Regions from separate parts of the Mesorhizobium sp. LjRoot246 genome, predicted to be linked through region 1. Evidence: riboswitches for the same ligand, from Rfam matches in the RefSeq annotation. Region 1 holds a riboswitch; each other region holds the start of a gene.
The links. A riboswitch is a leader RNA that binds a small molecule or an ion and turns the genes downstream of it on or off. The one in region 1 is predicted to bind cobalamin.
Positions count from the first base shown of each region.

Region 2: linked by a shared signal. The riboswitch ahead of ACSQ3L_RS16610 (DUF1636 family protein) and the one ahead of ACSQ3L_RS23095 (ABC transporter ATP-binding protein) in region 1 are both predicted to bind cobalamin.
Region 3: linked by a shared signal. The riboswitch ahead of ACSQ3L_RS16795 (CbtB domain-containing protein) and the one ahead of ACSQ3L_RS23095 (ABC transporter ATP-binding protein) in region 1 are both predicted to bind cobalamin.

Region 1 is NZ_CAXUSN020000001.1:4,703,381-4,713,136, reverse strand. Features, by position in the region: gene ACSQ3L_RS23120 (TetR family transcriptional regulator) at 1-214, opposite strand, end outside; gene ACSQ3L_RS23115 (MFS transporter) at 340-1,527, shown strand; gene ACSQ3L_RS23110 (D-arabinono-1,4-lactone oxidase) at 1,536-2,837, shown strand; gene ACSQ3L_RS23105 (DSD1 family PLP-dependent enzyme) at 2,834-3,973, shown strand; gene ACSQ3L_RS23100 (AraC family transcriptional regulator) at 3,978-4,811, opposite strand; cobalamin riboswitch at 5,103-5,309, shown strand; gene ACSQ3L_RS23095 (ABC transporter ATP-binding protein) at 5,477-6,265, shown strand; gene ACSQ3L_RS23090 (ABC transporter substrate-binding protein) at 6,317-7,264, shown strand; gene ACSQ3L_RS23085 (FecCD family ABC transporter permease) at 7,294-8,280, shown strand; gene ACSQ3L_RS23080 (phosphatidate cytidylyltransferase) at 8,305-9,240, opposite strand; gene ACSQ3L_RS23075 (lysophospholipid acyltransferase family protein) at 9,240-9,756, opposite strand, start outside.
Region 2 is NZ_CAXUSN020000001.1:3,432,229-3,441,984, reverse strand. Features, by position in the region: gene nuoF (NADH-quinone oxidoreductase subunit NuoF) at 1-626, opposite strand, end outside; gene ACSQ3L_RS16645 (NADH-quinone oxidoreductase subunit E) at 637-1,920, opposite strand; gene ACSQ3L_RS16640 (NADH-quinone oxidoreductase subunit D) at 1,921-3,111, opposite strand; gene ACSQ3L_RS16635 (four helix bundle protein) at 3,178-3,555, opposite strand; gene ACSQ3L_RS16630 (NADH-quinone oxidoreductase subunit C) at 3,596-4,198, opposite strand; gene ACSQ3L_RS16625 (NuoB/complex I 20 kDa subunit family protein) at 4,203-4,784, opposite strand; gene ACSQ3L_RS16620 (NADH-quinone oxidoreductase subunit A) at 4,775-5,140, opposite strand; gene ACSQ3L_RS16615 (winged helix-turn-helix domain-containing protein) at 5,460-6,659, shown strand; cobalamin riboswitch at 6,689-6,893, shown strand; gene ACSQ3L_RS16610 (DUF1636 family protein) at 6,933-7,361, shown strand; gene cobW (cobalamin biosynthesis protein CobW) at 7,364-8,401, shown strand; gene ACSQ3L_RS16600 (cobaltochelatase subunit CobN) at 8,420-9,756, shown strand, end outside.
Region 3 is NZ_CAXUSN020000001.1:3,471,480-3,481,235, forward strand. Features, by position in the region: gene ACSQ3L_RS16780 (HesA/MoeB/ThiF family protein) at 1-30, opposite strand, end outside; gene ACSQ3L_RS16785 (aKG-HExxH-type peptide beta-hydroxylase) at 119-1,204, opposite strand; gene ACSQ3L_RS16790 (helix-turn-helix transcriptional regulator) at 1,578-2,762, shown strand; cobalamin riboswitch at 2,921-3,116, shown strand; gene ACSQ3L_RS16795 (CbtB domain-containing protein) at 3,153-3,332, shown strand; gene ACSQ3L_RS16800 (CbtA family protein) at 3,348-4,163, shown strand; gene cobU (bifunctional adenosylcobinamide kinase/adenosylcobinamide-phosphate guanylyltransferase) at 4,156-4,671, shown strand; gene cobO (cob(I)yrinic acid a,c-diamide adenosyltransferase) at 4,673-5,287, shown strand; gene cbiB (adenosylcobinamide-phosphate synthase CbiB) at 5,589-6,557, opposite strand; gene cobD (threonine-phosphate decarboxylase CobD) at 6,556-7,605, shown strand; gene ACSQ3L_RS16825 (tyrosine phosphatase family protein) at 7,602-8,111, shown strand; gene ACSQ3L_RS16830 (creatininase family protein) at 8,112-8,915, opposite strand; gene ACSQ3L_RS16835 (RidA family protein) at 8,970-9,353, opposite strand; gene ACSQ3L_RS16840 (ABC transporter substrate-binding protein) at 9,619-9,756, shown strand, end outside.

The DNA of each region.
Region 1 (9,756 bases):
TCGCCAGGATCGCCGATTTGTTGGGAAAATAGTGGTAGACGGTGGCGATCGGCCCGCCCGCCAGCATGCCGACCTCCTTCATGGTGACGGCGTCGATGCCCTTTTCGCCGATCAGCCGCATGGTTGTCGACAGGATCGCGTCGATGCGCTCGCGGCTGCGCTCCTGCTTGGGTCTGCGCCTGGGCTCGGTCGCCATTCTCTTCAATTCCGTCATGCACCGATCTTTCGCACGGGTTTTTCAAATTCCGGTTGACAAGAAATATGATCAAGTATCAGCTTCTGAAATGCTGACAGGTTGTCAGCTTTTTTGCCGCACGGCAAGGACGTTGGGAGGCGCCTTTGGCTTCGACAGATACCGGCCACGCAGGCAGTGGCGATTGGCTGGTCGGCAATCCCACCGGCTGGCAGCTTGCCTCGGCCCTGTGGATCGGTTCGGTCGGCCTGCTTATCCTCGGCCTGCAGCCGGTGCTGCTCGGCGCCCTTTACACCGAGGGCCATGTCAGCGGCGATGAACTGGCGCTGGTCGCCACCGCCGAGATGATCGCCATTGCCATCGGTTCGGCTGTCGTGGCGATGTTGCTCTCGGCGCACAATATGCGCTGGAAAAGTGCCGTCCTTCTGCTGTTATTGGCTCTAGCCAATGTGTGGACGGCCTATGCCGCGAGCGCCAGCACGCTGATCGCGACCCGCGCCCTGGCCGGGCTCGCCGAAGGCGGTCTGGTCGCCGTCGCCACCGAACTGATCGCCCGTTCGCGGCGCGCCGAGCGCATCGGCGGCTATTTCGTCACCATGCAGACGCTGGCGCAATGCGCGCTTGCCCTGTTGCTGGCGCTCTATGTCATTCCGGCCGCGGGGTCGGCGGGCGGCTTCATCGTTCTTGCCGTCGTCTGCGTCGCGTCGCTGGCGGTCGCCTTCATCGTCCCCGGGGACTATGCCGACCTGCCCAAGGAGGAGAACCTGGCCAATGTGCTGACGGTTCCCTCGATGACCGCGCTGTTGTCGGTCTTCTGCTACTTCATGTTCTTCGGCGCGGTCTGGGCGTTTCTGGAGCCGCTTGGCGCGCAATATGGCATCGATGGCCGCACCGTCGGCCTGATCGTCTCGGCGAGCCTCGCTGCACAGGTCCTGGGGGCGATGACGGCAACCATGTTGGAAGCGCGCATCGATTATCGCCTTGCCATCGCCGTGATCGGCGCCGTGGCGCTGGTCAGCTCCCTGGTTCTTGCTGGTGGCCCTGGCCTGACGACATTCTGGATCGCCGCTCTGGTCATGGGCTTCATCCTCTTGTTCATCGTGCCCTACCAGATCCGGCTGGCGATCACCGCCGACGAAACGCGCACCGCCGTACTGCTGGTGCCGGCAGCCCAACTTTTCGGCCTGGCAATCGGGCCGATCGCGGCGTCGCTACTCATCGACGGCAAGGATTTCCGGCCAGTGCCGGAATTCGCCGCCGCCAGCGCCGTCGCCAGTGTGGCACTGCTCGGCCTGTTCATCCTCGTGACGCGGCGTCGCCGCGCCGTTGCCTGAGCAGCGCCATGTCGAACAGTTGGAGCAACTGGTCCGGCTTTGTCACTGCCGAGCCGAAGCTGATCGCCAGCCCCGCCGACGCCGGCGAACTCGGTGATCTCATGCGCACAGCGCCCGGCCCGATCCGTGTCGTCGGCGCCGGTCATTCCTTCACGCCGCTGGTGAAATCCGAGGGCACGATTCTGTCGTTGGAGAGGCTGGAAGGGCTGGTCTCGCACGACGCCGAAAAACATCAGGCGCGGGTGCGGGCAGGGACCCGGCTCGGCCCGCTCATGCACATCCTGCAAGGTATTGGCCAGGGCCTGCCAAACATGGGCGACATCGACCGCCAGGCGATCGGCGGCGCGCTGGGCACAGCCACGCACGGCTCGGGACCGACGCTCGGCGCCTATCACACGCAGTTGGAGACGGTGCAGATCGTCGATGGGCTCGGCAGGGTCCGTGACTTCAAGCGGGCAGGGGATCAGGAGATGATCCATGCCATCGGCGTTGCGCTCGGCGCCTTCGGCGTGCTCACCGAAGTGACGCTGAACAACATCGCGACCTACCGGCTGCGCCGCCGCAAATGGATGCTGCCGATCACTGAGATGCTGCGCGATTTCGAGACGATGATGACCGCGCATCGCTCGGCCGAATTCTACTACATTCCGTTTTCCGGCTACGCGCGGTTCATTGCCAGCGATTTCAGCGATGCCGCGCCCACCGCCCGACCGCCGGAGCAAGACGAGGCGGGTTTGAGGACGCTGCGCCGGCTGCGCACCGGGCTTGCCTGGTTGCCGTCGCTGCGCCGCCGGCTGATCCTGGGCGCCGTCGCGAAAGTGCCGGCCGAGGACTATGTGCAGGACTGGCTCAACGTCTATGCCAGCGACCGGCAGACCAAGTTCAACGAGATGGAATATCATCTGCCGTTCGAGGAGGGGCCGAAGGCGCTGGCCGAGATCATCGAGCTGACCGAGAAGCGTTTTCCCGAGGTCTATTTCCCGATGGAGGTTCGCTCGGTCGCGCCGGACCAATTCTGGCTCTCGCCCTTTTACAACAGGCTCACCTGCTCGATCGCCATCCACCATGACGCGGCGAACGATCCGCTGCCGTTCATGCGGGCGGCCGAGCCGATCTTCCGCAGATATGGCGGCAGGCCGCATTGGGGCAAGATGCACAGCCTGAAAGCGGCGGAGCTGAAAAAGCTCTACCCGCGCTGGGATGACGCCATGGCGGTGCGCCGCGACGTCGACCCGCAAAACCGCTTCGTCTCGCCCTACATGGCTGGCCTTTTCGGCATCGAGCCCAGTCCTTTTGGCATTGAACGATGAACGCCTATTTTTCCACCCTGTCGGATGCGCTGAAGCAAGCCGGCATCTTCCAGCCCTGCCTGCTGCTCGATCGCGACCGGCTGGACAGCAACATTGCGCTGGTGAAGGAGAGGCTTGATCCCGCTCTTGCCGCGCGGCTGGTCGACAAATCGCTCGCCTGCCTGCCGCTGCTTGCGCATATCGGCAAGGCGCTTGGCACCAACCAGTTCATGACCTTCCATCCGCCGATCAGCGAGGTGGTGTTGAAGGCCTTTCCGGATGCCGATCTGCTGTATGGCAAGCCGATGCCGATCGGCGCGGCAAGAGCGGCGCTGGCGAAAGCCGACGCCGACTGGTCACGTGTCTGCTGGCTGATCGACAGCGAGGAGAGACTGGCGGAGTATGGCGCACTCGCTGACGAACTCGGCACCGAGTTGCGCATCGCTTTCGAGATCGATGTCGGGCTGCATCGCGGTGGCTTTGCCAGCCCGGAGGCCTTGTCGAAGGCATTGAATGCGCTGCCGGCCCGGCTGCATTGCGATGGCGTCATGGCCTACGAGGCGCATGCGCCGCATATTCCCGGCCTGTTCGGTGGACCGACGAAAGCACTGGCGAGGGCATCGGAGAAGGCCGCGGCATTCGTCGCCTGTCTCGGCGCCGACCAGCGCCGCATCTTGAACATCGGCGGCAGCAAGACCGCGCTGCTGCATCATGGCGGAACGGCCAATGAAGTGTCGATGGGCTCGGCTTTTGTCCTGCCCAGCGATTTCGATACATCAGGTCTCGACGGCTTCCAGCCGGCGGCGTTCATCGCCACCCCGATCCTGAAAGTGGTCGAGCCGATGCTGCCCGGCCCGCCGGCCGTTACCCGCCTGCTGCAGGCGCTCGGCCGGTTTCCGCGCAAGGGCTGTTATCTCTATGGCGGCAAGTGGATGGCTGAGCCGGTGTTCCCCGAAGGCATGAAGACGAACGGCCTGCTCGGCCTGTCGTCCAACCAGCAATTCATGGGCCTGCCGGCCGATGCGACCGCAAGGCCAGGCGACTATGCCTTCCTGCGCCCGACGCAGAGCGAGGCCGTGCTGCAGCAGTTCGGATCGATCGCGGTGTTTTCCGGCGGCAGGATCATCGATCGCTGGCCGGTGCTGCCGATGGCGTGACCGACTACGCCTTCACCGGTATCCAAATCTCCAGCCCGCCATTGCCGCTGCGCGGGTCGAATTCGGGTCCATAGCGCTCGAATTCCGGTCCATCCGATATCTCGTGGCCCGAACCGGGCAGCCATTTGTTCCAGATCGTGTTGACGGTACGGCGGATGGTCGAGATGTGTTCGCGGTGGGCAAAGACCGCATATTTCTGTGCCGGCACCCGCACCCGGCTGAATTCCTTGGGCAGGTCCGAAAAGTCCGACACCTCGACGCCGGCGATGTAGTCGAAATTGCCGGCATCGTCGCCGTTGACGCAGACGCCATAGGCGACGTCGCCGGTCTCGCCTGGAATGTTGCCGATATAGGGGCCGAAGCGCTGCCACTGCATCGGGATGGCGGCGCTGGTTTCGCAGCTGTAGCGTTCGCCGAGGCCAGCGATCAGAAACGGCCGGCTGGTCTCGAAACGCGGCGGTTCGAGGTTGGCAAGAAAGGACTGGTCCATCAGGATCGGCTCCACGAGGTCGAGCTTGTCGAGTGTGCCTTGCGCACGCACCAGCTCCGGCGTGGTGCCGAACTGATCGCGGAAGGCACGGGTGAAAGCCTCATGCGAGGCGTAGCCGGCGTCGAGCGCGACCGAGAGGATGTCGGGCGCCCCGCCAGCCAATTTGCGCGCCGCTTCGCTCAGCCGGCGCGAGCGCATGTAGCCCATCACCGAGCGGCCGGTGGCTGCCCCGAAAGCCCGCGTCACATGAAAGCGCGACACGCCGCTGCTTTGCGCGACGTCGTCGAGCGAGATCGCTTCCGGCAGATGGCTTTCGACGAACCACAGCGCTTTCTCGGTCGGGTTCATTTTTCTCCTCGCATTGGCCGGATCATGATGCCGTTTCCTGACGCGGCCAGTTTGATCGAAATTGCGCATCCTGCGCAATCCGCGCCGATGCCCGCCGCAGTTGCGCACCGAGATGGCCAGCCGGCCAGGCGCTCCTTGCCGCTGACAGGCCAATTCGGCTGGGGGCTTTCGCTTGACAGCGGCCGGCGTCATCTCTTAGACATGTTATGTTATTACATTAAGAGAGCGCGCAATGTCTGTTTCCCTCAAGTGGCCCACCCAGAAATCCGTTGCGAAGCGATTGGTGGAAATCTACGCTGAGGCAATGATGGTCCCCGAGTCGAAAGGCGAGGGGTGAAAAGGGAACACGGTGAGGCCTGATCAGGTCGAGACCGTGGCTGCCCCCGCAACTGTAAGCGGCGAGCAAAATCCGTGAATGCCACTGGCCGGCAAGGCTGGGAAGGCAGGATGGCGCAACGACCCGCAAGCCAGGAGACCTGCCATCAGCATGAGTTGACCGGACGGGGTGTGCCGGGAGGAGACGCGAATCCCGGTCTTGTCGGCCGGCTCGCCAGCTTCCTTCCGTCGCCAGTTTTGGAAAGTGACGGAAAGTTGGACGGCCCTATCGATCACCGCATCATCGTGTGCACGCTTTGCCGTCCCGGCAATCCGGCAGGCAGCAGCCGATGACGGCGCCGCTTCTCGAAGCACATCACCTCTGTGCCATGGCGAATGGGCGGGATCTGGTCCAGGCGGTCAGCCTGTCGGTGGCCGCTGGCGATCGCCTTGCCATCATTGGTCCCAACGGCGCCGGCAAGACCACGCTGCTGCGCATGCTGTCGGGCATGCTGCGGCCAAGCTCGGGCGAGGTGAAGCTCGGTGGGCGGCGGCTCGACAGGATTTCGGCCGCCGAGCGGGCACTGCATATCGCCGTGGTCGGCCAGACGGACCAGCCCGATCCGCGGCTGGCGGTGATCGACTATGTCGAGCTTGGCCGGGTCCCGCATGCCGGGCTGAGGCGCAGGCGCGAGGAACGCGACATCGTCTTCGACGCGCTGCGCCGGACCGGCCTGCTGCCGCTGCTTGGCCGCACCATCGGCTCGCTGTCGGGCGGCGAGCGACAGCGCGCCCAATTGGCCCGCGCCATCGCCCAGCAGCCAAAGATCCTGTTCCTCGACGAGCCGACCAACCATCTCGACCCGCGCGCCCGCGGCGAGCTGCTCGAACTCGTGGCCGGCTTCGAGATGACGGTGATCGCGGTGCTGCACGACCTGGCGCTGGTGGCGCCCTTCGCCACCAGGGTGGCGGTGATGAACCATGCCCGTCTGCAAGCGCTCGCGGCACCGCGCGAAGCGCTGACGCAACAGCTGATCCGTGAGATTTTCGGCATCGATGTGCTGCGCCTGCGCCATCCGACCGAAGACCGCGAACTGACGGTGTTCGAGGTGCCGAACCGTGCCGCGCCGCCGTCCTGATTGAAGCCGTTCCGCATTCGACCCAATCCCATCCACAAAGGAGCAAAATCCGTGAAACGCCTTGCCTTTTCGCTTGCCTTCTCGCTGCTGGCCTCGACAGCCCTGGCCTTCCCGGTCACGGTCGACAGCTGCGGCAAGCCGCTGACCTTCGACGCGCCGCCGAAGCGTGCCGTGGTCCAGGATCTCAACATGGCCGAAATGGCTTTTGCGCTGAAACTGCAGCCGTCGATCGTCGGCCTGACCGGCATCACCGGATGGTACAAGGTCGGTCCCGAATTCAAGGCCGAGCAGGGCTCGATCCCGGAACTGGCGCCCAAATATCCGACGCTCGAAAACCTGGTCGCGGTCGAGCCCGATTTCTTCTTCGCCGGCTGGTATTACGGCATGAAGCCGGGTGGCGAGGTGACGCCCGACACGCTTGCCCCGCACGGCATCAAGACGCTGGTGTTGACGGAAAGCTGCGTCCATCTCGACAAGAACCGCCCCGCCGCCTCGATGGACCTGCTCTATGGCGACGTCGAAAAGCTGGGCACGATCTTCGGCAAGGAGGCCGAGGCTGAAAAGCTCGTTTCGGGCTGGAAGACGCAGCTCGCCGACATCACCGCCAAGGTCGGCGACCGTAAGGGTACGCGGGTGTTCCTCTATGATTCCGGTGAAGACAAGCCGTTCACCGCGGGCAAATTCGCTATTCCGAGCGCCATGATATCAGCCGCCGGCGGCGACAACATCATGGCCGACATGGACACCAGCTGGGGCAACACGGACTGGGAAACGGTGGCGTCGCGCAATCCGCAATTCCTCATCCTGCTCGATTACCAGGACGGCGGCGGCTACAGGAAGCTGCTCGATTTCCTGAAGGCGCATCCGGCGATGAAAGAGACCGACGCGGTCAAGAACGAGCGCTTCGTCGCCTTGCGCTATGCCGAGCTGACGCCTGGACCGGCCAACATCGAAGCGATCGGCAAGATCGCCAAGGCCATGCACCCGGAAGCGTTTTGACCTTGCGCCATCCGGCATTTGCACTGGCCATGCTGGTGGGAGCGGCGGTGATCGCCGCTCTCGCTCTGCTGTCGATCGCCTATGGCTCGACGCTGATCCCGTTGACCGACGTCGTTGCCTCGCTCGGCCGTGCAATCGGTCTGGGCGGGCACGATGTGCCCGGGCCGGTCGGCAAGATCGTCGTCGACCTGCGGCTGCCGCGCACGATCCTCGCCATCTGCGTCGGCGCCGGCCTGGGCGTCGTCGGTGCGCTGTTGCAGACGGTAACTCGCAACGATCTTGCCGACCCGTTCCTGTTCGGCCTGTCCTCGGGCGCCGCCGCCGGCGCTGTTTCCGTCATCACCGTCTTCGGCGACAGTTTTGGCATCTGGACGTTGCCGGTCGCGGCCTTCACCGGCGGCATACTGGCCGCCGGGGTCGTCCTGCTGCTGGTCGCGCGGGTGAGGGGGCAAGGTCCGGAGCGGCTGATCCTCGCCGGCCTTGCCGTCTCGTTCATGTTCACCGCCTTGACCAACTACCTGGTCTTCGCCGGCGACCAGCGCGCCGCCCACTCCGTGCTGTTCTGGACGATGGGTGGGCTCGGCCTGGCGCGCTGGAACAATATCTGGCTCGGCGCGCTGGGTGCCGGCACCATCCTGGCTTACGCGCTGTGGAACCATCGCCGGCTCGACGCTTTCCTGGCCGGCGAAAACGCCGCCGAGAGCCTTGGCGTGCCGGTGGCGCGCATGCGCCGGACGACCTTTCTCGTCGCCGCCTTCTCGACGGCGATCCTTGTTTCGGTCGCCGGCGTCATCGGTTTCGTCGGGCTGATGATCCCGCATCTGTCGCGGCCGCTGGCGGGTCCCTTGCATCTGCGCCTGGTCGCCAGCTGTGCCGTCTTCGGCGCCGTGCTGTTGCTGGCCAGCGATCTTCTGGCCCGAACGCTGCTGCCGCCGCAGGAACTGCCGATCGGCATCATCACCAGCTCGGTCGGCGCGTTCTTCGTCGTCACCATGCTCATCCGCAACCGGCTCTGACCGCGCGGGCAACAGGTCGCCGGATCACACGGTCCAGAAATAGCGCACGATGTGAAAGAACACTGGGGCCGCGAAAACCAGGCTGTCCGTGCGGTCCATCATGCCGCCATGACCTTCGATCAGATGGCCCCAATCCTTGACGCCCTGGTCGCGCTTGATGGCCGAAGCAACCAGCCCACCCAGAAATCCCATCGAGCAGGCGACGAAGGCCACGGCCGCCGCCTGCAGCGGCGAGAAGGGTGTCACGAACGACAACAGCGCGCCCAGCAGGCTCGCCGACACCAGCCCGCCGATCAGGCCTTCCCAGGTTTTCGACGGCGAGACGGTCGGCGAAAACCGGTGTTTTCCGAACAGCTTGCCGAAGATGTATTGCAGCACGTCGCTGCCTTGCACGACGATGATCAGGAAGGCGATCAGCAGCAGGGTGCGGCCTTCGAAGCCCGGCACCTCAAGCGTCAGCAGGGCAGGGACATGGCTGACGCAATAGACCGAGATCATCACCGCCCATTGCTGCGCGGCGATGCGCTCGAGGAAGCGTTCGGTGTCGCCATGCAGCGCCGTGATGGCCGGCATCAACAGGAAGCAGTAGACCGGGATGAAGATGACGAAGAGCCCGTACCAGGCGGTCCACACCAGCCAGTATTGAAACGGTATGATGATGCCGAACATGCCGAGCAGCACCCAATGGTCGCTGCGGCGCGTATGCGTCAGCGTCACGAATTCCCGCAGCGCGGCGAAGGAGATCAGCGCAAACAGGATGGTCATCCCGTAACGGCCGAAGAAGAAGGCGACCGTCATCAGCGCCACCATCACCCACCAGGCATTGATGCGCTGCGTGAGATTGACCAGCGTCGAGCTGAGCGGCTTCGGCGCCCGCGCCGAAAGTATGGCGGCGACGATGCTGGCGGTGGTCAGCACCGCCAGCAGGCCGATGATCAGGATGGAGATCTCGTGGCGCATCAATCGTCTCGCTCGGGACGCGGGTTGAGCGCCAGAAGCGTGGCGTGGGCGCGTGCGAGAAAGGCCCGGCGTTCTTCGCCCGGGCCAATCGCCACCGGCGCGCCGAAGACGACGCGGCACAGCAGCGGCACCGGCAGGAACTGGCCCTTGGGCAGCACGCGCGACATGTTCTCGATCCAGCACGGGATCAGCTCGACCTGTGGCCGCGCCATCGACAGATTGTAGAGCCCGGAACGGAAGGCCAGCAGCGGCTCCTCGGTCATGTTGCGGGTGCCCTCGGGAAACAGGATCAGCGAGTGGCCCTGGTCGAGAACCGACAGCATGATCTCGATCGGGTTTTCCTCGGGCTTCGTCCATTGCCGATTGATGAGCACGGATGACAGCATGTCCTCGGCAATGAAGCGGCGCAGCCGTGACTTTCCCCAATACTCACCGGCGGCAACCGCATGCGTGATCGCGCGCTCCCTTTCGCTGAGGCACGCCGACAAAAGGATGAAATCGCCATGGCTGGTGTGG
Region 2 (9,756 bases), 1.3 Mb from region 1:
TTGACGGTGGTCGGGCAGCCATAGAGGCCGACATTGGCCGGGAATGGCGGCTTCAGCCTGGGCTGGCCCTTCTTGCCTTCGAGGCTTTCGAGGAGTGCTGTTTCCTCGCCGCAGATATAGGCGCCGGCGCCGTGATGCATGTAGATGTCGAAGTCGTAGCCGGACGTGTTGTTCTTGCCGATCAGCTTGGCCTCATAGGCTTCCTCGATCGCCCGCTGCAGCGCCTCGCGCTCGCGGATGAACTCGCCGCGCACATAGATGTAGGCGGCGATCGCGCCCATGGCGAAACCGGCAAGCAGCGCACCCTCGACCAGCGTGTGCGGGTCATTGCGCAGGATGTCGCGGTCCTTGCAGGTGCCGGGCTCGGATTCGTCGGCGTTGATGACCAGATAGCTCGGCCGGCCGTCGCTCTGCTTGGGCATGAACGACCATTTCAGGCCCGTCGGGAAGCCGGCGCCGCCGCGGCCGCGCAGGCCCGACGCCTTCATCTCGTTGACGATCCATTCGCGCCCCTTGGCAACGATGCCGGGCGTGTTGTCCCAGGCGCCACGCGCCATCGCGCCGGCCAGCGACTTGTCGAAGAGGCCGTAGATGTTGGTGAAGATGCGGTCTTTGTCCTGAAGCATTTTTCGTCCCTCAGACCGGTTTCTTGCCGAAGACGCCGATGTATTCGGCGACGCCGCCCTTGGCGAGCGCCTTGGCCTGCTTGACCCAGTCCTCGCGTTCAATGCGGCCATGGAAAGCGAGATAACCGTCCACCCAATCGCGCTCGGCCTTCTTCCACGAAGCAACCTGCGCGAAGGTGAAGATGCCGAGCGTATGCAGGATGCCCTCAATCTTGGGACCAACGCCCGAGATCAGCTTGAGGTCGTCGACCAGCGCCGGCCTGTCGATGCCGGCCGGACGGTTCTTGTCATCGAGCGACGGTTTGGCCGGCTTGGCGGCCTTGGCGACCGGTACCTTGACCTCCGGCGCCTTGAAGGCGGATGCCGGCTCGGCCTTGGTCTTGGGACCGCTGCGCTGCTTGGAAACCTGCTCGACTTCGGGGTCCGCCTTGTTGGCATTGGCGGCCGAATGCAGCGGGGCGGCAACGCTCGCCGCCTTTTCAACCGCCGGCGCGACCTTGGTCTTTGAGGGCGTCTTCAATGCCGGGCTGGTTTCAAGGGCGTCGGTCTTCGGCTTGCTGGCTTTGGACGGCGCGACAGGGGCCGGTGCTGGCACGGCCGTGGCGATGATCGCATCCGGCGCCGCCCTGGCGGCTTTGGCTGCTTCCCTGGCTTCCCTTTCGCGGGTCGACTTGAGGATCGCCTTTTCGCTCTTCAGCGTGGTGAGGCCGGAGGCCGGCTCCGAGCCGGTGCGGCCGTTCTGCGGTCCCGGAGCCACCGAGGCGCCCTTGCCCGCGTCATAAAGATCGATGATTTCGGCCAGGCGTTCCGGCGTCAGGTCCTCGAACGTGTCCTTGAAGATCATCACCATCGGCGCGTTGACGCAGGCGCCGAGGCATTCGACCTCTTCCCACGACAAGGTGCCCTTGTCGTTGGTGTGGAACTGGTCGTGATGGATTTTGGAGCGGCAGACATCCATCAGCGCTTCCGAGCCGCGCAGCATGCAGGGCGTGGTGCCGCAGACCTGGATATGCGCACGCGTACCGACCGGGTTCAACTGGTACTGGGTGTAGAAGGTCGCGACCTCGAGGCCGCGGATACGCGGCATGCCGAGCATGTCGGAGATCGTCTCGATCGCCGCCTTCGTCACCCAGCCTTCCTGCTCCTGCGCTATCATCAGCAAGGGAATGATCGCCGACTGTTCGCGGCCCTTCGGATACTTCTTGATCCATTGCTTCGCCGCGGCCGCATTTGCCCGGTTGAAGGCGAAGGAGGCTGGCTGGACGCTGGCTTCTGCGAGACGGCGGACTGACATTTAGCGATCGACCTCACCAAACACGATGTCGAGGGAGCCGAGAACGGCGGTGACGTCGGCCAGCATGTGGCCGCGGCAGAGGAAATCCATCGCCTGCAGATGCGCGAAGCCCGGTGCGCGCAGCTTGCAGCGGTAGGGCTTGTTGGAGCCGTCGGAGACCATGTAGACGCCGAACTCGCCCTTCGGCGCCTCGACCGCCGCATAGACCTCGCCGGCCGGCACGCGATAACCCTCGGTGTAGAGCTTGAAGTGATGGATCAGCGCTTCCATCGAGCGCTTCATCGCCTGGCGCTTGGGCGGCACCACCTTGCCGTCAAGGTTCGACACCGGGCCGGTGCTTTCCTTGCCGAGCAGGAGATCGACGCACTGGCGCATGATCTTCGCCGACTGGCGCATTTCTTCCATGCGCACGAGGTAACGGTCGAAGCAGTCGCCGTTCTTGCCGATCGGAATGTCGAAATCCATTTCCGAATAGCATTCATAGGGCTGCGACTTGCGCAGGTCCCAGGCTGCGCCCGAACCGCGCACCATGACGCCCGAAAAACCCCTGGCCCAGGCATCGGCCAGCGAAACGGTGCCGATGTCGACATTGCGTTGCTTGAAGATGCGGTTGCCGGTCAGCAGTTGATCGAGGTCGTCGATCGACTTCAGAAACGGGTCGATCCACTTGCCGATGTCCTCGACCAGCTTTTGCGGCAGGTCCTGATGGACACCACCGGGCCGGAAATAGGCCGCGTGCATGCGCGAGCCGGAGGCGCGCTCATAGAACACCATCAGCTTTTCGCGTTCGACGAAGCCCCACAGCGGCGGCGTCAGCGCGCCGACGTCCATCGCCTGCGTCGTCACATTGAGGATGTGCGACATGATGCGGCCGATTTCGCAGTAAAGCACGCGGATCAGTTGGCCGCGCTTCGGCACCTCGATGCCGAGCAGGCGCTCGGCGGCCAGCGCGAAGGCATGCTCCTGGTTCATCGGCGCGCAATAGTCGAGCCGGTCGAGATAAGGGATCGCCTGCAGGTAGGTTTTGGCCTCGATCAGCTTTTCGGTGCCGCGATGCAGCAGCCCGATATGCGGATCGACGCGATCGACCACTTCGCCGTCGAGTTCAAGAACCAACCTCAAAACGCCATGCGCCGCAGGGTGTTGAGGGCCAAAGTTGATGTTAAAATTGCGGACGGAGGTTTCAGCCATTCTGGCGCCTCTGGCGAAGAGTCAGTAGTGAGTAGTGAGTAGTGATCATCAGTCTCAATGCCTGCTTCATTCCGCCTGCTTGGCCTGCACTGTCCGGATAAGAGATCTCGTCATTTTTCCAATCTCTTCGCATCGCAGTAGCAGTTCAATCTCATTGTCTTTTCGCAGCAGACCAACCCGGCATGCCAGCAGTATGTGCGTTTCCAATTCCTTCAACGAACCCTGCGCCATGCGCAGGAATTGAACGAACGACCCTCTGTTTTCACGACCATATCCCTCTGCAATATTCGCTGCGATCGAAACCGCCGATCGGCGCATTTGCGAGGTCATGCCGTAGATCTCATCCCTCGGGAACTCTTTGGTGAGGCGGTAACAATCTTCAGCGACCGTCATCGCCGATTGCCACACCTTCAAGTCACGATAGGATTTGATCCGTTGCTCCAAGTCCTTCCCTACTCACTACTCACTACTCACTACTCACTACTCACTGTTTTGCCTTCTCGTCACCCGGCAGGACGTAATCCGTACCTTCCCACGGGGACAAAAAATCGAAATTGCGGAATTCTTGCTTGAGTTCCACAGGCTCGTAGATGACGCGCTTGGCCTCGTCGTCGTAGCGCACTTCAACGAAACCGGTCAGCGGGAAATCCTTGCGCAGCGGATGGCCTTCGAAACCGTAATCGGTCAGCAAGCGGCGAAGATCGGGATGGCCCGAGAACAGTACGCCGTAGAGATCGTAGGTCTCGCGCTCGAACCAGTCGGCGCCGGGATAGACGCCGGTGATCGACGGCACCATGGTTTCCTCGTCGGCCTGCACCTTGACGCGGATGCGCACATTCTGCTTCGGCGACAGGAGATGGTAGACGACGTCGAAGCGCTTGGCCCGCGACGGATAGTCGGCGCCGCAGACATCGATGATCGAGATGAACTGGCAGCGCGCATCGTCGCGCAGGAAGGTCATCACCTCGACCAGATCGCGCGGCTCGACATGGACGGTGAGCTCGCCATAGGCGATATCGGCATCGTTCACGCGGCCGATCAGCTTCTCGCCGAGATAGGTCGACAGTTCGCTCAGGGATGCGGTCATGGATTTACCGTTCGATCGTGCCGGTGCGGCGGATCTTCTTCTGCAGCAGAAGAATGCCGTAGAGCAGCGCTTCGGCGCTCGGCGGGCAGCCGGGCACGTAGATGTCGACCGGCACGACGCGGTCGCAGCCGCGCACCACCGAATAGGAATAGTGGTAGTAGCCGCCGCCATTGGCGCACGAGCCCATCGAGATGACGTAGCGCGGCTCCGGCATCTGGTCGTAGACCTTGCGCAGCGCCGGCGCCATCTTGTTGGTCAGCGTGCCGGCGACGATCATGATGTCGGACTGGCGCGGTGAGGCGCGTGGCGCAACGCCGAACCGCTCAGAGTCGTAACGCGGCATCGAGGTGTGGATCATCTCGACCGCGCAGCAGGCGAGGCCGAAGGTCATGAACATCAGCGAGCCGCTGCGCGCCCAGGTGATCAGCGCCTCGGTCGAGGTGACGAGAAAGCCCTTGTCGGCCAGCTCGTTGTTGATCTCAAGGAAGAACGGATCGTCCTCACCCACCGGCCTGCCGGTGCTGGGATCGATGATACCTTTGGGCTTCGGCGCGACGAGGGTGCCTGAACTGTCGTTCAATCCCATTCCAGCGCTCCTTTTTTCCATTCATAGGCAAAGCCGATGGTCAGCACCGCCAAAAAAACCATCATCGACCAGAAACCGAGCATGCCGATCTTCGAGAACGACACCGCCCACGGAAACAGGAAGGCCACTTCCAGGTCGAAGATGATGAACAGGATCGACACCAGGTAGAAACGGATGTCGAATTTCATGCGGGCGTCGTCGAACGAGTTGAAACCGCACTCGTAGGCGGAAAGCTTTTCGGGATCTGGATTGCGGTAGGCCACCAGAAAGGGTGCGGCCAGCAGCGCCAGGCCGACAACCAGCGCCACGCCTATGAACAGGACGATGGGCAGGTATGAGCTTAGAAGTGCGTTCATGCTCGGCTTTCCGTTGGCGCCAATCCACTTTGATTACAGCACCGGACCCTACTGCGGAAGCGTGACAGTTTAACCGCTGAACCGTTTTAAGGGCCTATGCTGCAACGCGGCGAGGGTTAGCGCAGCACTTCCGGCGAAGCAAGTCAAACATTGTTCAAAACACTGACCTGGACGGCATATCCAGGGAAACTGGTCCGATCCGCTCCTGTTTGATTTCCTTCGCTTTTTACTCCACTTTTCTCTCCTGACATGGTTGCCGCCAAAACCCTGCTAGCATGGGCTGGAATCACCCATCAAATCCCCTCAGAGTGACGCCTGCATGAAGGAAAAGATCTCGCTCCCGATGGCCCGGCGCATCGCGCTTGCCGCCCAAGGGTTTCTCGATCCCCGCCCAGCCGGTACGCCGGACCGCCGGCATTTTGCCCGCGTGCTGGGTCGGACCGGCCTGCTGCAGATCGATTCCGTCAGCGCGGTGGTGCGCGCTCATTATATGCCGCTCTATTCGCGCCTTGGCCCCTACCCGCTCGCTCTGCTCGACAACGCGGCCGTGACGCGCAAGCGCACGGTGTTCGAATACTGGGCGCACGAGGCCTCCTTCCTGCCGGTCGAGGCCTACCCGCTGATGCGCTGGCGCATGCAACGGGCCGAGCGCGGCGACGAAATGTATCTGGGCCTCGCCAAATGGGGCCGCGAGCACGCCACCTATATCGAAGAGATCTACCGCCAGGTCGCCGAGCGCGGCCCGATCGCCGCTTCCGCGCTCGAAGGCCAGAAAGGCTCGGGCGGCTGGTGGGGCTGGAGCCATGCCAAGCATGCCTTCGAATGGCTGTTCTGGGCCGGCCGCATCACCACGGCGCACCGCCGCGGTTTCGAGCGCTTCTATGACCTTCCCGAGCGCGTGCTGCCGCAGGCGATCCTCGATCTGCCGGTGCCTGCCGCCGAGGACGCGCACCGCGAATTGCTGCGCATTTCCGCCCGCGCCCACGGCGTGGCGACTTCAGGCGATTTGCGCGACTATTTCCGCCTGTCGCCGGCCGACATGAAGGGCCGGCTGGAGGAGCTGGTTGAAACAGGCGAGCTGTTGCCGGTGCGTGTCGAAGGCTGGGACAAGCCGGCTTATCTTCACAGGGACGCCCGTTTGCCCCGAAAAATCGGGGCACGCGCGTTGCTGGCACCGTTCGATCCGGTCGTCTTCGAGCGCTCGCGCAGCGAGCGGCTGTTCGATTTCCACTACCGCATCGAGATTTATACCCCGGCCGACAAACGGCAATATGGCTACTATGTCCTGCCGTTCCTGCTCGGCGACCGGATCGTGGCGCGCGTTGACCTCAAGGCAGACCGCCCCGCCAGCGTCCTGCGTGTCCACGCCGCTTACGCCGAAGCCGGCGCGCCATCGGAGACCGCCGCGGAACTCTTCGAGGAATTGAAACAGATGCAGGGCTGGCTCGGCCTTGAACGCATCGAAGTGACCCCGGCCGGCGATCTGGGTCCGGCGCTGGCCGACATCGCCGTGTCGTAAGCTCGCGTTGACACCGCCGCCCGCAAAAGCCTAAATCCGTACCAGACGGTCTCTTCTCTTCAACGAGAGGAGCTAAGAGGGAATGCGGTGCGGGATATCTGTCCCAAATCCGCGGCTGTCCCCGCAACTGTAAGCGAAGAGCCAAGGCCGAAAGCCACTGGGAATTCCCGGGAAGGCGGCTACCCAAGGCGATGACTCGCGAGCCAGGAGACCTGCCGTCTGCGACTGTAGAATCCGATCGCCCGGCGGGTTTCCGGGCAAGGAGCCCGATCTTTGGACCACGACAGCAGTTTTTCGGCTGGCACAGCGGATATCTCATCCGGTCATAGTGATGCCTTGGCCGGCGTCACGGTGATCGTCTGCGCCTCCTGCCGCGATGAAACAGGCTCCGACGCCCATCCCCGCGCCGGCGAACTGCTGGCGGACGACACGCGCCGCGCCGCATGCGGCGACAATATTCGTATCCGCAGCGTCGAATGCCTCGGCAATTGCAAGCGGCGGCTCAGCGCCGCCATCCTGCGCGACGGCTGCTGGAGCTATGTCTTCGGCGACCTGACCGCGACCAGCGGCGCCGACCTCGTCACCGGCGCCAAACTCTTCGCCACCTCCACCGATGGTCTCATTCCCTGGCGTGGCCGTCCCGATAGCCTGAAGCGTGGCCTCGTTGCCCGCATCCCTCCCCTCGACCTGTTGAAGGACTGACCATGACCGCTTCCGTATCCCGCGTTCCCTGTACCGTCGTCACCGGTTTTCTCGGCGCCGGCAAGACGACGCTGGTCCGCCATCTCCTGGAAAATGCCGGTGGCAAGCGTATTGCGATCATCGTCAACGAGTTCGGCGACATCGGTATCGATGGCGAGATCCTCAAGGGCTGCGGCATCGACACCTGCCCCGAGGAAAACATCGTCGAACTGGCCAATGGCTGCATCTGCTGCACCGTCGCCGACGATTTCGTGCCGGCACTCGACAAGATCCTCGCGTTGACGCCGAGGGTCGACCATATCCTGATCGAGACCTCGGGCCTGGCGCTGCCCAAGCCGCTGGTACAGGCCTTTCAGTGGCCGACGGTCAAAAGCCGGGTCACGGTCGATGGCGTCATCGCAGTGGTTGACGGGCCGGCATTGGCCGAGGGTCGCGTCGCCAATGACATGGACGCCCTGCAGGCGCAGCGCGCCGAGGACCAGACGCTTGACCACGACGACCCGGTGGAAGAGGTGTTCGAGGACCAGATCGCCTGCGCCGACCTGATCATCCTGTCGAAGAGCGATTTGATGGACGCCGCCGGCTCGGCTCGCGCCAATGCCATCATTGGCGAACACTCCGCCCGCGCGGTGAAGATCGTGCCGACCTCGCATGGCAAGGTCGATCCCTCGATGCTGCTGGGGCTTGGTCTCGCCGTCGAGGACGACATCGAGAACCGCAAGTCGCATCATGACGGCGCATTCGACCATGAGCATGACGACTTCGACACGTTCATCGTCGACATTGCCTCGATCGCCAATCCGGACGAGCTGGCGAAGCGTGTCGCCACGGTCGCCGAGGAAGAGAACGTGCTGCGCGTAAAAGGCTTCGTGGAAGTCGGCGGCAAGCCGATGCGGCTTTTGCTGCAGGCCGTTGGGCCGCGCGTCAATCACTATTACGACCGCGCCTGGACCGCCACCGACGACCGCCGCTCGCGCCTCGTCGTCATCGGCCTCAAGGGGCTGAACCGCCCGGCGATCGAGCGTATACTCGCCGGCTGATTTCGGACACGGGTTGCGATGCACATCCTCACCACGACATCCGCCTCGCTCGACGACCTCGCCGAGCCAGTCGATCTGCGGCAGACGCCGGCGGATATCGTGGCGCTGTCCTTCACCGACAGCGATCTCGCCGGACTGGCGGCGGCATGGAAGGCCGATGCCGGCCGCCTGCCCTCGATGCGACTCGCCGCCCTACGGGACCTGCGCCATCCGATGTCCGTCGACCTCTGGGTCGACAGCGTCGCTCGTCACGCCAAGATCATCCTCGTGCGCATCCTCGGCGGCTACGACTGGTGGCGCTACGGCTGCGACCAGCTTGCCTCGACCGCCCGCGAGCGTGGCATAAAGCTGGCCCTGCTGCCCGGCGAATGCCGCGACGAGGATCTGCGCCTGATCGAAGCCTCGACGCTGCCGCGCGAGGAGTTGGATGGCCTGCTCGACTATTTCCGCGAAGGCGGCCCGGCGAATATGAGCGCGCTGGTGCGGAGATTGGCAAGGTTAGCGGGACAGGATGAGGCCGTTGTCGAGCCGGTGGCGGTGCCGAAAGCTGGTTACTATGTGCCTGGATGTGGAGTTGTGGAGAAGCCGGACTTATCGAATGCTGGCGTTCCGTCACACCCCCCTCTGTCCTGCCGGACATCTCCCCCGCAAGGGGGGAGATCGGCCTTCATCAAGGCCGGCTCGTCTTCTGCGTCTTCTGCGTCGTCAGAACTAAGCAGATCACTGACCTCGACGATTGGCGAAACCGTAGATGACCAAGCAATCTCCCCCCTTGCGGGGGGTGAGGAGTGGTCCGCGCAGCGGACGGAAAGCCAATTGCTTGGCTTTCCGAACGACGAACGCCCGGAGCGACAGCGAAGGGCCGGGTCCGGCAGGACAGAGGGGGGTGTGACGGAACTCGACGCTGACGACATCAACGCTCCTATCGTGCCGATCCTCTTCTACCGTTCGATGCTTCTAGCCGCCGATGTCGCCCCAATTGACGCCCTTTTTGAAGCACTCAGCCAGCGCGGCATCAACCCGGTCCCCATCTTCGTCTCCAGCCTCAAGGACCCCTCCTCCCTGGCGTTCGTGGAATCGGCACTGGCATCGCTGAAACCCGCCGCCATCATCACCGCAACCGCTTTCGCGTCCGGCGCCGAACCCGGCATTGAAACCCTGTTCGACCGCGCCGGCGTGCCCGTCTTCCAGGTCATCGTCGCCACCACCCGCCGCGACATCTGGGAAAACAACCAGCGCGGACTGGCGCCCGCCGACCTTGCCATGCATGTCGTGCTGCCCGAACTCGACGGCCGCATCCTCGCCGGCGCCATTTCCTTCAAGGGCGAGAGCGAGACCGATCCCGCACTTGGCCA
Region 3 (9,756 bases), 1.2 Mb from region 1:
CGTTTCCGCCCCTTCGGTATAAAGGAGCATCCTGCCCTCCTGGTCAGGAAAGAGGATCATGTCTGGACGAAGCTGAAGCTGTCGGCCCGGAAGGCCAGCTGACCTATCGTTTGAGGGTTCAGACATGACATGCCTCCATCACCACCTGAGCACGGTACTGTGTGAATGAGCGCAACAGCGGTCCGCCAGCGGGGGCGGCTCGCGCGTACTGTTCAACGACGTCGACCCCACCTGTGAATCTCGTCAATACATCGCCAAACTGAACCTCGAATCGTGGTTCTTTTTTCTTCAGTCGCCGATAAAATTCAACTAGCCTGCTCAATACAAAAACTTGGTGGACTATTCCAAATACCGGCCGCAAATCCACGCGCAGCGGACTGAAGTGGCGTTCGCTTGCGTCGTTCTCGATTATTGGTGAAGCCAAGGCCAGGGTGTTGAGGACGTTGTGAGACGTCTCGTGTATAATTTCTTCTGCCAGCTTGCTGACAACCTGCGTCTCCTTCATTCCTATAAATATAGTTCCGAGGCAATCTCCGTCACTCGCCCCGATGATCTGGCTTGTGTCGAGAAATACGATCCTCCTGGTCGCGATCGCCATTTCGTCTGCCATTTCAGGCCAGACTGACTTCACCAGCGCATAGCTCTTCGACAATTGCTCCATCAAACGAGCGGAAGGAGCATCGACGATCCTGACAGGTTCCGCCTTTTCGTTGACTGCCGCGACCGTATTTTCGGCACTCTGCGCAAGTCGCTTGGCAGCACTTCGCGAGTCGTCAGGCTCCTGTAGTAGATCGACTGGGAATCCGATCTGCGCATGATTTTTCCGGGAACGCTCTATGCTTTTTTCGATCCGCTCAAGTATTGATGGAAGCGTCTCAAGAATCTTTAGAAAATGGTCCCAGTCGTCATCTCTCACTGCGTTGGCGAAGTCTGAGTACCAAACAAAAAAAGAGGGATGAAAAAGAGCCGACGGACTACCGAGGAGCGCTCCAGAGACCTTTGCGCCGTGCGCAAAGGTCTCTTTGACTTGCTCGATTGCCTCTGGAGCTGCGGCCCGCACGATATCTACAATGGCCTGCTCGACCAGTGTGAACAGTGCGTACTGCTCCTCAATGGCGCGAGCAGCATCCGGCACCCAGGTGCGTCCGCCGCTCACGGGTTCAAACGTGGCGTGCGATTTAGTGCTTCGGCTGCTGGCTTGCATGGCTCTATCTGAATCATAATGTGTACAGGCGGGAGAAAACGTGAAGAGAACGTGCTCAGTCTCACGCGTTGTTGCTCAACCAAAACAGGATGTAGTTGTTCTCGATCGTCGTCGTCCGGCATTTTTCCCTCCAAAAGTAGATGATAGGGCCATCCGCTGATCATGCAAAACGGGAGCTGTAGCGCATGATGGCGTTAACGATACAGCCCAGCGACCGGTGGCGCATCGGACGTTCGTCCTATATCGTCAGTCTCCGGTTCAAGACATTGGCAAGGGCAGCAACCAAGCGTCCACTAATTACATAAGCGGATGCGCTTGTGCGACAGTGTAACTCACAGGCGCACACACGAATTCAAGAGCCGAGGCGGCGGTTATGGGTAGTCCTTGGGGTGCGATCCAGAAGCAGTCCGGCGGACAGGCTCAAGGCTACAACCTGTCGCCGCATACCCTCTCGGATTTGATCGGGTCTATCTATGATTGCGCGCTAGATCCCTCGCAGTGGGAACGAACGCTGGCGCAGATCATGCCGGCGATGTGCGGCGAGTCGATCATCCTTTCTCTCAACGATCTGCGCCGTGATCGCCTCCTGATCGACAAGAGCTTGGGCTGGGGACAGTTCGGGGTTGAGGAGAGGCAGAAACATATTCCCGAAATCCATGCGCGGCTGAACGAATGGTTCGCCAAGGGGCTTTCTCTCGATGCGCCCTTTATCGCTTCGCGCGAACTCTCCCCCAGTTATCTAGAGGACTCTGCGTACGTTCAGCACTGCCTGAAACCGCTCGGCATCGTTGATGTCATGCATCTTTTTCTGATGTACACGCCATCACATTTCTCTGAGATCGTGGTCTCGCGACATCAGCGGCACGGCATTGTTACCGAGCGAGAGATCGAAATCGGAATACTTCTCCTTCCGCATCTCCGCCGTGCGGTCACTATTAGCAATGTGCTCGACGCTTGTGCTATTGAGCGCGCACGTATCGAAGCAGCATTCGATGCGCTCCGCTGCGGAGTCGTATTGACCGACAGCGATGGCAGAATTCTTCATGCGAACCGGTCCGCAGAGCGCATGCTGCAAGTTGGCGCTGCCGTGCAAGGCACGGGCGGGATACTGACTGCCAAGGCACCCTCAGCAGCGCGAGAACTGGGCAAGGCGATTCGCCTTGCGGCCCGGAACGAGACGATGCTCGGCAAGACTGGTCTTGCCATCCGCCTTGCCGGACCGGAGGGTGCACCGGTCTTCGCCCATGTCCTGCCAATGAACGGCAGCGACTTGCGCGCACAGCTTCGGCCCGAGGCGGTGGCCGCCATATTCATAGGGCCGTCCATAACGGCAACCTTCGACTTGACGCCCGCCGAAACAAAAGAGTACCTGCGAGGCCGGTTTGGGCTGACAAGGGCAGAGGCTGAAGTCGCTTGGGAAATTTTAAAGGGCGACGGACGCAACGCGGCCGCTGCCCGACTTGGCATTGCAGCCACAACAGTCAGGGCGCATCTCACCAGCATCTTCGAGAAGACTGGTGTGCGCAGACAGGCTGAACTCGTCCGGCTGCTGACGTAGAGTAGAGCCACAATACTGGTCACAATGCGTCCTGTGATGCGTCAGCCGACACCCGGCCAGGAAAATTGTCAATTGCGACAGCGGCGGCCTCGGCTGGTACGACGCATTCGCGATGGTTGCCGGCGGAATTTGGTTTGCCGGAGGCGAGGATTCTGCCTATAGTCGCCGATGTCGTCGGTTCCATTTTGGAGCCAAGAGGGAATGCGGTTCGGGCGAGTTTCGCCCAATGCCGTGGCTGCCCCCGCAACTGTGTGCGGTAGTCCTCTCCATATGCCACTGAAGATTTTTCTTCGGGAAGGTGGGGAAGGGCGCTGATCCGCGAGCCAGGAGACCTGCCGGCGACAGGAAACTGACTTCGATGCCCTCGGGTGGAGGGCGAAAGGACAAGATATGACTGCCGCTTCCGTCTCCCTCGGCGCCTCCGTCTCCTCGCAGTCGCGCTTCATGCAGCTCGCGCTCGCCGCGCTGCTCGGCATTTTCGTGATGGGCTTTGTCGGCTTCTCGCATATCGATGCGGTCCACAATGCGGCTCACGACTACCGCCATTCGATGGCGTTTCCCTGCCACTGACGAGGGTCTGACATCATGAACCTGTTTCGCAACGTCGTGTTCATCGCGGCGATCGCAGGGCTCGTGGCCGGCGTCGTTCTCGCCTGCATGCAGGCCTATGCCACCGTGCCGCTGATTCTGAAGGCGGAAGTCTACGAACAGGCCGGCGGCGGCCACAGCCATGACCATGCCGCCGCGCCAGCGGCGCCTGCCGATGCCACCAGCGGCAACGCGATGAGCTCGGCCGCGCCGGCAACAAACTCCATGAGCGCTGCCACGCAAGCACCGGCTGAAGCGACGGCTCCAGCGAAGGACGAGGGTTGGGCGCCGGCAGACGGTTTCGAGCGTTTCGCCTTCAGCGTGCTTGCCAATATCGTCACCGGCATCGGCTTCGCGCTGATCCTGGTCGCGGTCTCCGAATTCGCCGGCGGCATCGGCAATTGGCGCCAGGGCGTGTTCTGGGGCCTGGCCGGTTTTGCCGTGTTCACGCTGGCGCCTGGCCTCGGCCTGCCGCCGGAACTGCCGGCCATGCCGGCGGCCGATCTCACGCAGCGCCAGATCTGGTGGTGGGCAACGGCTACGGCGACCGCGGCCGGGCTCGGCCTGATCGCCTTCCGCAAGTCGCTGCCGCTGGCGATCCTTGCCGTGGCCTTGATCGTCGCACCGCATATTGTCGGCGCGCCGCAGCCCGGCAGTTACGAGACGGCGATTCCGGAAGGCTTGCATCACCAGTTCGTGGTGGCGGTGACGGTGACCAATCTGGTGTTCTGGCTGGTGCTCGGCGCGGTCGTGGGCGTGGTTCGTGGCCGCTTCACCGGCACCGCGGCCAGCCTGCGCGACAGCTTTGCCTGATCGCAGCAAGCTGACCTTCGTCATCGGCGGTGCGCGCTCCGGCAAGAGCGCGCACGCCGAAATTTTGGCGACGGCCTTGCCGCCGCCCTGGGCCTATATCGCCACGGCGCAAGCCTACGACGACGAGATGCGTGAGCGCATAGCGCTGCACCAGTCGCGGCGCGGCGAGGGCTGGCTGACGATCGACGCTCCGCTCGATCTGACTGGCGCGCTCGAGGCTTTGCCGGACGATCAGCCGGTGCTTGTCGATTGCCTGACATTGTGGCTGACCAACCATATGCTGGCCGAACACGATTTCGATCTGGAATGCCGGCGATTGGCGGACGTGCTGTCGCGGCCGCGCGGGTCCTGGTTCGTGGTGTCCAATGAAGTCGGCCAGGGTATCGTGCCGGACAACGCATTGGCGCGCCGCTTTCGCGATGCCGCCGGCCGGCTCAACCAGCAGGTCGCTGCCGTCGCCGATACGGTGCTGCTGATGGTGGCGGGACTGCCGCTCAAGGTGAAATGACATGACCGACATCGACAATAAGGACCAAGAGCGCCACCGCGCCAAGATGGCCAAGCGCAAGGCGGTGCAGGATGCCGAGGTGGCGAGCAAGACGGTCGAGAAGGGGCTGCTGATCGTCAACACCGGCCCGGGCAAGGGCAAGACCACTGCTGCCTTCGGCCTGGCGCTGCGGATGCTCGGCTATGGCAAGCGCGTCGGCGTCGTCCAGTTCATCAAGGGTAAGTGGCACACCGGTGAGAAGGACGCCTTCGCTGCCTTCGGCGAGCGCGTCGTCTGGCACGCCATGGGCGAGGGGTTCACCTGGGAAACACAGGATCTGAAGCGCGACATCGCGGCCGCCGAAGCCGCATGGGCCAAAGTGCTAGAACTGATGGCCGATCCGTCGATCAGCCTGCTGGTGCTCGACGAACTGAACATCGCGCTGCGCTACGATTATCTCGATCTCGACAAAGTGGTTGCGGCGCTCAAAGCACGGCGCGAGGGCCTGCATGTCGTCGTCACCGGCCGCAACGCCAAGCCGGCGCTGGTCGAGGCCGCCGACCTCGTCACCGAAATGGGCGTCACCAAGCACCATTTTTCCGCGGGCGTGAAGGCCCAGCAGGGGATAGAGTTCTGATATCTGTTGTCCCCTTCTGTGGGTAGGCCGTTCAAGTCTGGTCGCCAACGCTCCCAGCGGGGCTCCCTTCCTTTCCCTCCGGAGGGGGGAAAGGTGGCGCTGCGAAGCAGCGACGGATTGGGGGACGGCGATTATCGAACGCGCGGCCGCAGACTGGCAGGCGCGACCCGGCGGACGCGAAAACGCGACTGCCGAGCTGGTCGACCCCCACTCCCCGATCGACGGGGGAGAGGAAAGGCGCGAACCTGTTGCGGCTCGGCTCCCTTCCTCCCTTCGGGAGAGAACTCACGAGGCGGTGAGGTCACGCCAGAATGATGATCGCGGCGACCAGCCCAAACAGCGCGATCAGCAGGTAATCTGCGACGCGATAGAGTTTCAGCGCTCGCCTTATGTCGACGCTGTCGGCTTCGCGGCGGCCGCCTTCGCCCATGAAGACGTCGTCGACCAGCACGCCGCCGTAGCTGCGCGGCCCGGCGAGCGCCAGGCCGAGCGCACCGGCCATCGCCGCTTCCGGCCAGCCGGCATTGGGAGAGCGGTGTTTTTTCGCGTCGCGCCATACCGCTTGCCAGGCATTGCGGGGATCGGCGCCTTTGACGAGGAATGCAGCCAGCACGATCAGCAGCGCTGTCAGCCGCGACGCCGGCAGGTTGATCCAATCGTCGAAGCGCGCCGCCGCCCAGCCGAACGCCTCGTGGCGCGGGGTGCGGTGGCCGATCATCGAATCGGCGGTGTTGGCGGCCTTGTAGGCAGCACCGCCGGCCAGCCCGCCAACGCCGATCCAGAAGGCGGGGGCAACGATGCCGTCGGAAAAGTTCTCGGCCAGGCTCTCGATCGCCGCGCGGCTGACACCGGCCCTGTCCAGCGTTTCGGGGTCACGGCCGACGATTCGCGAGACGGCCACCCGGCCCAAAGCGAGACCGCCGGTGTCGAGCGCGTCAGCGACGGCCTCGACGTGTTCGTAGAGGCTCTTCTGCGACAGAAGCGATGTTGCCAGAAGGGCCGTGACGATCAGGCCCATGGGAACGAACCAGAACAGGATCTGCACGCCGAGGCCGATCGCCGCCGGCACCAGCACGATCACCAGCAGCGCCTGGACACCACGCTTGCGACGCAGCGCGTCGGGATCAGCGGCGTGGTTGAGCCTGCGGTCGAGAAAGGATATCAGCCTGCCGAACCACGTCACCGGATGGCCGATGGCGCGAAACAGCCAATCGGGGTAACCGAGGGCGAATTCGACGGCCAATGACAGGAAAGCGATCAGAACTGACATGAAGCTTCTTGATGGGGCGGTGGTGGACCATGGTGGAAGTCTTGGCCGGGCGAGGGCGCTTTTCCCCAACGCCCTGCAGCCTTTCGTCGACCTCTCGACCGGTATCAATCCGCACTCCTACCCGCTTTTCGACCTGCCCGCCACCTCGCTGTCGCGATTGCCGGAAGCCGCGCGCACGCGCGACCTGACAGAGATCGCGGTCAGTACCTACGGCGCGCCTTCACCAGCCAACGTCGTGGCGGCACCGGGCACGCAGATCCTGTTGCCGCGCGTCGCCTCGCTGATTAGCCCCGGCAAGGCGCTTGTGCTGGGTCCGACCTATGCCGAACATGCCCGCGCTGCCGCGATCGCCGGGCACGCGGTGGCGGAGGTCGATAATTTCGAGGCGTTGGCGGATGCCGACCTTGCCATCATCGTCAACCCCAACAATCCGGATGGGCGCATCATCGAGCGCGACCGGTTGCTGGCGCTGGCCGCCGGATTGCGTGCCAAGGGCGGGCTGCTGGTCGTCGACGAGGCGTTCATGGATGTCGGGCCGCGTCAGCACAGCCTTGCGGGCGATGTCGGCCAGGGCGGCATCGTCGTGCTGCGCTCATTCGGCAAGTTCTTCGGTCTGGCCGGCGTTCGGCTTGGGTTTGCACTTTCCGATGCTGCGACGGTCGAGCGGTTGGAAACGCAGTTCGGACCATGGGCCGTCGCCGGCCCGGCGCTGGAATACGGCATCCGCGCGCTTGCCGACATCGGCTGGCAGGACGCAATGCGGACGGCGCTGGCTGGTGAATCGGCGCGGCTCGACGCGCTGTTCGGCCGCTTCGGTATTCCCGTCGTGGGTGGCACCACGCTGTTCCGCTACATCAGCTTGCCCAATGCCGCCGATCTGTTTTCCACGCTTGGCGAGCGCGGCATCCTGCTTCGCCATTTTGCCGGCCGACCCGGTGTCCTGCGCGCCGGCCTACCGGGGAGTGAGCTGGAGTGGGAGCGGCTCGAATCCGCCCTTGCCGAATGGGCGTCGCGGCGCGAGGATCAATCGAAGGGTTCAAAACGATGATCCATGTCTGCTCGCTGGCAAAGATCGAGGAAACGGTGGCCAGAACCGGCGCGGACCGTATGCTGTCGCTGCTCGCCGCGGGCACGGAGGTGGTCCGGCCGGCCTCCATCGCTCGGCAAAATCACCTGCATCTGGTCATGCACGACATCGCGGTGGCGCAGGACGGCATGACCATGCCGGGCGAGGAGCATGTCCGCAACCTGCTCGATTTCGCGCGTCGGTGGGACCGGGCAAGGCCGATGGTCGTGCATTGCTATGCCGGCATCAGCCGCTCGACGGCTTCGGCCTACATCATCGCCGCCGCATTGGCGCCGAAGCGTGACGAGGCCGAACTGGCGCGAACGTTGCGGGTGCTGTCGCCCTCGGCGACGCCCAATCCGCGATTGATCGCCGTGGCCGACGCGTTGCTTGATCGCAACGGCCGCATGGTGGAAGCGATCGAATCGATCGGGCGCGGTGCGGATGCCTTCGAAGGCACGCCTTTCGCGCTGAAGATCGATGCGTAGCTACTTCAACCAGTCGGCAAGCTTCGCCTTGCGCACATCCCTGAGCAGGCTGATGAACCCGTCGGCCTGATACTCGGCTGTCAGCCGGCCCTTCTCCGCCGTCGCGATGCTGGCATCGCCGACCACGCCGTTCGGGTTCAGGTCGCTGGCGATCCAGGCAAAGGCGTGGGTGCCGGTGTGGCGCAGCAGCGAGAATTCCTTTTCGGCCTTGGCGACGTTGGAAACGAAATTGTCGGCCTTGCCCATGTCGACCAGGTCGGGCCGGAAATGCAGCATCAGCGAGGTCTCGACATCGCCGCCATGGATGCCGTGGCGGTCCTCGAGTTCGGTGTACATGCCGGCAGGCCGGCCGAAACGCTGCCAGCTGGTTTTCACGGCAAGCATGTTTTCGCGCACGCGCAGTTCGCGCGTGATGATGCCCATGATCTCCTCATTGCCGCCATGCGAGTTGACGACGATCAGCTTGCGCACGCCGGCGCGCGCGATCGACAGGCCAAGCTCGGTCCAGGCTTCGATCAGCGTCGTTGCCGGCAGTGTGAGGGTGCCAGGTGCGTGCAGATGCTCGTTCGACTTGCCCACTGCCTGGACCGGCAGGATGCGGATGTCGAGATCGTCGGGCAGGCGGGAAATCACCGTGTCGAGCATGCCGTTCATGATCGTGGTGTCGGTCGAAACCGGCAGATGCGGACCATGCTGCTCGATCGCCGCCAGGGGCAGCACGGCGACCGTCGCCTCCGGATCGATCGATGCGTATTCGGTGGTCCGGTAGTCGCCCCACCACACACGTCTTTTTGCTACGGTCATGTCATGCCTCTTCGATGAACGGCCAGACCTAGCGCGGGACGGGCTGCCTGTCGATCACCCAGCCGCGATAGCCTCGATCTCGACCTTGAATTCGGGCCGAGCGAAACCGGAGACGATCATCAGCGTCGAGGCCGGCGCGGGACTCGAAAACAGCCGGTCGCGGACATCCATATAGGGCCGCAGATGCGCGCGGTCGGTGACGTAGGTGTTGATGCGGACGATATCCCTGAGACCGAGCCCCGCTTCGCCAAGCACCGCTGCGATGTTGCGGAAGCAGAGTTCGGCCTGTGCGTCGGCGTCTTCGGGAATCTGGTCGTCCGCGGTGATGGCGACCTGGCCCGAGCACAGCACCAGCCGTTTACCGGGCGGCACCTCGACGCCGTGGCTGTAGCGGGCAAAGGGTGGCTTGATCGACTTCGGGGTGAGGAATTTGAACATGGCAATCTCCGGCTTTCCCGTAGCCTAAGGCCTGTCCCGTTGCACCTTCAAGATGGCGGTGCATGTTCCCGGTGCGATTGTGGACAGGCGTTCAAAAAATAGGCACGATGCCTTCCGTACAGCATGACCCGTTCGTCCTTGGTGTTGCAATGTCGTCCAGGCGGGCGGTCCCGGCGCAAGGCGCTGGTGGCATGTGTCTTGCTTCTTGAATCTTTGGTGTCGAGCCTGGCGCGTGGCGTGCCGGAGCAAACAGAGGGTGGTGTCGATGTACGGAAAACAGAAGATCTCGGTGGCGGTGGTGGCCCTGCTTGCGGCCAGTACGCTGGGCGCCGCGGCGAATGAAAAAGTCACCTTCGGCACCAACTGGTTGGCCGAGCCGGAACATGGCGGATATTACCAGTCC